DNA from 4 places in the Paenibacillus xylanexedens genome. Region 3 is predicted to be linked to each of the others. Evidence: predicted binding sites of a transcription regulator. Region 3 holds the regulator's gene; each other region holds the start of a gene.
The links. Region 3 encodes Rex, which represses fermentation and respiration genes when NADH is low (regulators of the CRP and FNR family bind a similar motif). Its sites were predicted from a motif close to TTGTGAAATATTTCACAA; they were not measured.

Region 1 (2,213 bases), 190 kb from region 3:
CACAATAACGGAGTGGGCAGAAAAACAGAAGAGCGAAGTATCTGTTTTTCAGGGTCTATTTTAAGTTTTGTTTTGCTCCGAGTATAGAGGAGCAATGGTTCTTAAAGAGGTTACACGGAATTCGTGATCTGGCTGTTTGAGCCGGATGTTCACACAATAACGGAGTGGGCAGAAAAACAGAAGAGCGAAGTATCTGTTTTTCAGGGTCTATTTTAAGTTTTGTTTTGTTCCGAGCATAGAGGAGCAAAAGGTTCTTAAAGAGGTGGCGCGGAATCCGTGATGTGGCCGTTTGAGCCAGATGTTCGACAATAAAGAAAAGGGCAGAAAAACAGAAGAGCGAGCATCTGTTTTTCAGGATTTATTTTAAGATTTGTTTTGCTCCGAGCATAGAGGAGCAAAAGGGTTCTAAAGAGGTGGCATGGAATTCGTGATGTGGCCGTTTGAGCCAGATGTTCACACAATAACGGAGAGGGCAGAAATAACCTGAAAAGCGAAGCTTGCGTCTTCGAAATAAATATTGAATTTTATTGTTTTATTAGTAGAACTACCTAATGTACACGATAACGGAAAGGAGAGAAAAAACCTGAAGAAGCGAAGCGCTCGCCTTTATCACTGGATTTTCACCTTTGAAAAAAATGAATCAAAAAATCCGGGGATAACAGCGATCGGAAGGTTATTCTCTCCTTGTAGTGGCCAGTGTACATCATCTATGGTTCATTCGCTTTTTCAGTAAATTTAAATAATGAACAGCGATCGGAAGTTGTTCTGCCCGCGCAGTGGCTAAGTGTGAATTTACAGGGGTCAATGGGACACAGCGCAGGTGGAGTGAGTTAGTTCACTGGCTTTGTGACAAAAATCACAGATGATGAAAGCCCCAAGTCGTATACTGAAAATGTAAGAAAAACATTCATCCCGCGGTTCCGGTTCCCAAGTAGAGAGAACATGTTCCGGTTTATGTGAAACAATTCACATTAATCGCGGCTCTGGGCACACAATGCTACGAATGAAGCAAGATGTTATGTGTCCAGAAATCCAAATTAGTGGAGGGATTAAGATGTCGGTGATTGAAAAAGATGTCAAACAACAAACAGGCTGGAGAAACTTTACCAAAGGAACATGGACCAAATCCGTAGATGTGAATGATTTTCTGGCACACAACTTGACTCCGTATTACGGCGATGAAGCATTTCTCGCAGGTGCAACCCAGAATACCAAAGAATTGTGGGATATCGTATCTGATCTGACCAAAAAAGAACGGGATAACGGCGGTGTACTTGACGTTGATGTGAACACACCAGCAACTATTGTTTCACACCAACCAGGTTACCTGGATCAATCCAAAGAGCAGATTGTCGGCGTTCAGACCGATGCTCCGTTCAAACGTTCCATTCAACCAACAGGCGGAATCCGGATGATGATTGATGCATGTGAAGCATACGGCTTCGAATTGCCTCAAGGCGTCATTGATATATTTACGAACATTCGCAAAACACATAACCAGGGTGTATTCGATGCTTATACTTCCGATATGCGCGCAGCGCGTAAAGCAGGGATTATTACAGGTCTGCCAGATGCGTACGGCCGTGGCCGGATCATCGGTGACTATCGTCGTGTAGCTTTGTACGGGGTAGACTTCCTGATTCGTAACAAAAAAGGTGAATTGAATGCACTCGAAGTCGATGTCATTGATGAAGATGTCATTCGTCTGCGGGAAGAATTGTCTGAACAGATTCGTGCATTGCAAGAATTGAAGCAATTGGGCGATATGCACGGGTTCGATATTTCCTTACCAGCGACAACAGCAAAAGAAGCATTCCAATGGTTGTACTTCGGTTATCTCGCTGCGATCAAAGAACAGAACGGTGCTGCGATGTCCCTGGGACGTGTATCTTCTTTCCTGGATATCTACATTGAACGTGACCTGCAAGAAGGCATTCTGTCCGAAGAACAGGCTCAGGAATTGGTTGACCATTTCGTAATGAAACTGCGGATTGTCAAATTCCTACGTACACCGGATTACAACGAATTGTTCAGTGGAGATCCAACATGGGTGACGGAGTCCATCGGTGGTATGTCCGTGAATGGTGAAACACGCGTAACCAAAAACAGCTTCCGTTTCCTGCATACACTGCACAACTTGGGTCCCGCACCAGAGCCGAACCTGACTGTTCTCTGGTCCACGAAACTTCCGGAAGCTTTCAAAGATTATTGCA
Region 2 (2,213 bases), 600 kb from region 3:
ATACAATTCTTCGGTCATTTCAGTCTGTTGTTTGATCAGTTTCTGCAATTCGGCAGAATCCGTAATGTCACCGAAGAGAACGGCGCCGACCATTTTATTATCACGAAGCAGAATTTTTTTGTAAGTCCGTTTCCAGTCATCTTTGTGCGAAATGACGGTGTGCTCTGGGCTGTCGATGAATTCACCAGTTGAAAACACGTCCACACCCGAAATTTTCAATTTCGTGGATACAACTGAACCTTCATAAGGAGCGGTCTCCACACCGCAGATATGTTTCGCCAGAATCATACCTTGCTCGAACAATGGGGCAACGAGGCCGTAACATACCCCGCGGTGCTCTGTACATTCCCCAACCGAGTACACATTCTCAAGTGAAGTCTGCATATAGTCATTCACGACAATGCCCCGATTCACTTCCATACCGCTTTCGCGGGCTACAGCCGTATTGGGTTTAATGCCTACAGCCATGACCACAAAATCAACATTCAGAACCGTATCATCTGCAAAACGAATTCCTTCAACCCGTTCGCCACCCAGCAGTTCGGAAGTCTGCGCACCCATTTTGAACCGGATACCCTGACGTTCGAGTTCTGCCTTCAACATGGCTGAAGCTTGCGGATCAAGCTGACGCTCCATCAGATCTTCCATCAGATGCACTACGGTAACTTCCATGCCAAGTTGTACCAACCCTTTGGCAGCTTCAAGACCAAGCAATCCGCCTCCGATAACGGCCGCTCTTTTATACTGCTTAGCAGCTTCCAGCATGACATTACAATCGGCGATATCGCGGAAACCGACAACACCTTCTTTGTCATGTCCAGGTACGGGGAGAATAAAGGAGTTGGAGCCTGTTGCAATGATAATTTTGTCATAAGGAACGCGAGTTCCATCCTCAGTCACAACTTCGTGTGTCTCGGCATCGATTCGTGTAACCGTTGTGCCTGTGTGCAATGTAATGCCGTAATCTTCATACCAGTGAAGGTCGTTCAGCACGATATCGTCCAGCGTTTTGCTTCCTTCCAGTACGTACGACAACATAATGCGGTTGTAGTTAGGATAGGGCTCGGTGCCAAAAACGGTAATATCAAATCGCGTAGTTAATTTCAGAATTTGTTCAACGGTACTGATTCCTGCCATACCGTTACCAATGATGATGAGGTTCTCTTTTTTTCCGTTCATGTGTGTATGCCTCCTTGAATAGACGCTGTACATTACTCAAAATTTAAGTGGTTTATATTTGAAATTATACAAGTAGTTGACGACAGTTTATGTGATTTAATTCACTAATAAAGATAGTTCAGTCAACTATTCGTTGGTGTGATCCCGGTCACAGATTTTTATATATATTTCCAGAGCGACATATATACATATCCAAATGGATATTATACAGGCTGATTAATCAAGGCATATACTACGAGGCATAACGACGCGTCGATATGATCTTTTCAAAATTTGGTATTTTTTTTGCTAACACGAAACACACTACTAGGGCTTAATGAAGTTTCAGAAGTGAAGATGGGGACGTGAATTCTCATTGTGTTGACATGGCTGAAAGGAGATCACCTATGGGTGTAAAAAGAATGGACGATACCTCACCGGCTGCAACACAGCCGGAGATTATTAAAGCGGTTGCAGTAACTGCTGTGATGATGCAGCTGATCCTGTCGGTTCTCTTAAAGCAGTTTCCCGATGTATCTCACAGAATAGAGATTGGCATGTTGTACAATCTGGCGAAGTTCTCGGCACCTGCCTTTATTTTTGCCATTTTGTATGATGTGGCACAGCTGCGAGACGTAAAGTATGGACACTATGTATGGCATAAAGCTAAAGAGATCATCGGGCCTTATCTCTTCTGGACTACCGTATATATATTAACGGTGAATGCAGGCGGATATGAGCAGGTGGGGGATGTTGTACAAGCCTTTCTGCTGGGAACGGCAGCCCCGCATTTGTGGTATACGGTCATGATGTTCCAATATCATTTGCTCATTCCGCTGGTGACTGCACTGGCTCTGCTCATGATTCGGAATCGAAAAAAAGCAGCTGTGGCATGGGTGGTATCCATCATCGTGTATGCCATTCTGATTCTGCTCTATGACCGATATGTTCTGCTGGATCTTTTGCATCCCGATCTGGTCTACACGGATCGAATCTTTGCCATGTATGGACTATTTGCATTGCTGGGAATGGGTACATCCATATATAAGGAAGCT
Region 3 (2,213 bases):
CCCGCGCAACACCGGAAGCGAGTTTCAGGTTACTTCCCGGGTTATGGGATACAGCCACATCATGTCGGGCCAAAATTTCAATCTCTTCGTCATTCAGATGCACCGCATGTGCAACCAGGGATGGACGGGAGAAAAAGCCCAGTTTCTCCAGATGTGCCACAGGACGCAGTCCATAATCAGCCACGTTCTGCTCCACTTCACGAAGCGTTTCCGACATATGTGTATGAAGGGGAAGGTTTAGGTCGTTCGCGACCTGTACAAGCTTCTCTATGTAGTCAGGAGGGCATGTATATGGTGCATGTGGCGAGATTACGGTTGTAATGCGACCATCTGCCTGTCCATTCCACTCACGTGCAAACGCAGCCGACTCCTCCAGCTTCCGCAATTGTTCTTCTTCCGAGCACAGCCCGATTACACCACGTGCCAGTGCTGCTCTAACGCCGGATTGCTCCACAACTTTGGCAACTTGATCCATGTGATCGTACATGTCCAGGAAAGCTGTAGTTCCGCCTTTCAACATTTCAAGCACTGATAGCGAAGTTCCCCAATATACGTCTTCTGAAGTCATTTTCGCTTCCATTGGCCACATTTTTTCCTGCAACCATACTTGCAACGCAAGATCATCTCCGTGCCCTCTGAGCAACGACATTGCTGCATGACCATGCGTATTGATCAGACCCGGCAGGAAGAACAGTCCTTTTCCATCTACTTTGGTACTATTTTTGTCTCCATCCGGCAATGTCTCACCAATATGCACAATCTTGTCATCCTCAACAACCATGTATCCTTGAACCACGTTCCATGTTGTGCCGCCTTCATTAACGGCAAATTTGCCGTTGTGAATTACCCATCTATTTGTTGTCATCTTCCTCGTCGTCCTTTCCAGTCTCCAAGTAATAGGCCAAACTAAGCAGATCCGTTGTAAAGTCAGCATGGTGAATGCGGATATGCGGCGGTGTTTTTAGAATTGTTGGTGCAAAATTAAGGATCGCTTCGATTCCGGATTCAATAAGCTGATCGGCTACATTTTGGGCTTCCGTATCCGGAACCGTGATAATTCCGATGCGAATGTTTTCCGTTTTAACCGCTTCCGTCAATTCATCCATTGGTTTTACCGTCAAACTGTTGATTTGACTACCAATCTTCGGTCCGTATGCATCGAATACAGCAACAATCTTCATGTTGTCTTTCAGATACGCGTTATAGTTGGACAAGGCCTGTCCGAGGTTACCCGCGCCTACCAGAGCCACATTAATTTGCTGATCGATTTTGAGAATGTGACGAATTTTCTCGATCAAATAGGATACATCATACCCGATCCCTTTACGACCAAAATCACCGAAGTAAGCCAGGTCTTTACGAATTTGGGCCGGATTCAGATCCAGCCTCTGTCCAAGCTCTTGAGAAGAAACAGTAGCCACCTCACGCTGATGCAACTCGTTTAAATAGCGCAAGTATACAGGCAGACGTCGTACCACCGCTTCCGAAATTTTATCCGATTTCATTCTTGCTCCCCCTTACCAAGGCCACGATAAAATAATAGATGAAAAGATGAGTATTCTGTATAAACTCAAAGATAAACGTGACATTTTATACAGAATGCTCCTTGTAATTTAGGTTATAAGTTCTTACGTGCAACTGCTTTAATCGGATACGGAAATATCTAATAAAGTTTAACGCCAAACGATAGTGTCATGCAATGATATAACGACCAAAACAACTATTATTCTTGTTCATTAGCTGGTTTTTCCAACCATTCGGTAATTCGTGGAACCATCTGCTCCGTAAGCATATGCTCCATTTTGGGACCAGGTAATGAATATAAAAAGAATTTACCATAATACGCTTCAATCACCCGTGTATCATAAACAATGACAATTCCTCTGTCCTTTGCTGTACGCACCAATCGGCCAAATCCCTGCTTGAAACGAATGACCGCTTGTGGCACGGACAGTTTCATGAACGGATTTTTCTTCTGTTCCTGAAGCAACTCACTCTTGGCTTCCACCAACGGATGATTCGGTGGCTGGAAAGGCAGTCTCACAATAGCGAGACAAGTTAGCGCCTCTCCCGGGATATCTACACCCTCCCAGAAGCTGCTTGTGCCAAGAAGTACCGTAGCTTTGGCATCTTGGAACCTGCGAGTCAATTTGGAACGACTTCCACTATCAACGCCTTGACCAAGCAACGAGATGTCGTTACCAGACAGAGCT
Region 4 (2,213 bases), 2.2 Mb from region 3:
ACGGCCCGCGGATCTTCAAGCAAGTACTCATAGGCTGCCAGCAAAAAGGATATCGTCTCATGTGGGCCTGCTTTGGCACGAAGCTGGCGGTAGAAGTCGGCACGTACACTGCATTGAAGCAGGGTGACGCTATCCGGAGTGCCTGACAAGACCTGCCGCAGCGCATGCAGGAAGAACAGTTCGTAGTCCCGGAGAGGGACTTCGAGATCATCCTTTTGCATCGTACCCGCAGGTGCAGGGTCTTCGCCGCCCAGCCAGATAACACGTACGCCTTGGAATAACAGCTTCATATAACGTGTTTCGGAGGATGTGCCTACCAGATCGGCGATGCCGACCAGTTTGGAAATACTGCTCTCCCATAGCGGAGATTCTGCTTCGTTTCCAGCAGGCTCAGGGAGCAGGGCAATACATAGCTCAGGCTCCAGCGAAGCCGTAGCTATTAGCCAGTAGGGATGGGCGACCACGGCTACGGTGCGAGGTTCCAGCAATAGCTGCTCTGCCTCAGGGAGGGAGATGGCGGTAATGACCGGAGGTACATCTTCTGTTTGCGTCAGGCTGCTGACATAGTAGACCTCTCCCTCGATCGACAGCAGTGCAGCAATATCGGGATAGGGAAAGGATGACCAGCCTCCTTTGCGAGGGAAGAGAACATACCGGATAGGGGGCTGTGTTGTACTGGCCTTATCCAGGCTGGCTTCGGTGTCTTCACCTGGCAGTGGTGCAGGTTTTTCCATGAATAGTTCACCTCACCTTGACTGTAATATGGAGCGTCATTCGCTCTGCATGTGCTTCATGCTTTCACTTCATATGTAAAGCCCTCACGGTACTTCGCATGATATGCCTGAGACTAACATATGGGCATTCCGTCCCAAACATGAGTATCTTCCATGAATAGATGCAGTTGGCAAGCTGTGATAATAGGCTGAATTTTATCTTTTGTGTGACCAGGATCACTTTTTTTTGCTCTAGAGAGGAAGATTGTGATAATTCTCACATGTATAAAATAGGTAATCTGGCACAATACGTTCATCAACGTATTTGGCGGACAGACAGCGAAGGTGCAGCTTCAATGCCAAATACGCATACTGCGAAGTGAACAGAAAGAAGGGGTAACGGTATGGATCCGATTATGTTATCGCGTATCCAATATGCACTTACAACGATTTTCCATTTCTTTTTTGTCCCGCTATCCATCGGTCTTGTACTGTTGGTTGCGATCATGGAGACGTTGTACGTTGTTAAGGGTAAGGAAATCTACAAAACGATGGCCAAGTTCTGGGGCAAGCTGTTCCTGATTAACTTTGCCGTCGGGGTAGTCACAGGTATTTTGCAAGAGTTCCAGTTCGGTATGAACTGGTCCGAGTACTCCCGATTTGTCGGGGACGTGTTCGGTGCGCCACTGGCTATTGAAGCGCTACTGGCGTTTTTTATGGAGTCTACATTTATTGGATTGTGGATATTCGGATGGGATCGTTTGTCCAAAAAAGTGCATCTGGCCTGCATCTGGCTGGTGTTTGTTGGCACATTCCTGTCTGCGCTGTGGATTCTGGCAGCCAATTCATTTATGCAACATCCGGTCGGGTTTGAGATTAACAACGGCCGAGCCGAGATGAATGATTTCTTTGCACTCATCACGAATGGTCAGTTGCTCGTCGAGTTCCCACATACGATTTTTGGGGCATTGATGACAGGGGCCTTCGTCGTAACCGGGATCAGTGCCTACAAATTGATGAAAAAGCAGGATGTGGAGATCTTCCGCAAATCGTTTAATATCGCGATCATTATCGCTCTTGTTTCCTCGTTTGGTGTAGCTTTCTCCGGACACTTCCAGGCTCAATATCTCGTGGAGACACAGCCGATGAAGATGGCAGCCAGTGAAGGAACATGGACAACGACAGAAGATCCGGCACCATGGACGGTGGTCGCTTTTATCGATCCGGATAAACAGGAGAGTACGGGTGAGATCAAAATCCCTGGATTGCTCAGTTACCTGTCCTACAGCAAGTTCTCTGGTAGTGTCAAAGGCATGAAGGAGCTTCAAGCTGAGTATGAACAGACGTATGGACCGGGGGATTATATCCCGCCAGTACGGACAACGTTCTGGAGTTTCCGTATCATGATTGCAGCGGGTGGTTTGATGATTGCACTGGCGCTATACGGTACGTTCCTAGCCATGCGTAAGAAGCTGGAGGTCGCTGGGAAGTGGTTTATGC

Region 1: a site for Rex is predicted at 955-972, ahead of pflB (formate C-acetyltransferase). Genes of this name have one in related genera too.
Region 2: a site for Rex is predicted at 1,269-1,286, ahead of nirB (nitrite reductase large subunit NirB). Genes of this name have one in related genera too.
Region 4: a site for Rex is predicted at 979-996, ahead of BS614_RS01280 (cytochrome ubiquinol oxidase subunit I). Genes of this name have one in related genera too.

Annotation. Positions count from the first base shown of each region.
Region 1 covers NZ_CP018620.1:5,324,927-5,327,139, reverse strand. Annotated here, with positions in the region: gene pflB (formate C-acetyltransferase) at 1,055-2,213, shown strand, end outside.
Region 2 covers NZ_CP018620.1:5,737,004-5,739,216, reverse strand. Annotated here, with positions in the region: gene nirB (nitrite reductase large subunit NirB) at 1-1,179, opposite strand, end outside; gene BS614_RS25145 (acyltransferase family protein) at 1,566-2,213, shown strand, end outside.
Region 3 covers NZ_CP018620.1:5,137,640-5,139,852, forward strand. Annotated here, with positions in the region: gene BS614_RS22345 (amidohydrolase) at 1-865, opposite strand, end outside; gene BS614_RS22350 (redox-sensing transcriptional repressor Rex) at 852-1,505, opposite strand; gene dinG (ATP-dependent DNA helicase DinG) at 1,724-2,213, opposite strand, start outside.
Region 4 covers NZ_CP018620.1:326,281-328,493, reverse strand. Annotated here, with positions in the region: gene BS614_RS01285 (tetratricopeptide repeat protein) at 1-734, opposite strand, end outside; gene BS614_RS01280 (cytochrome ubiquinol oxidase subunit I) at 1,118-2,213, shown strand, end outside.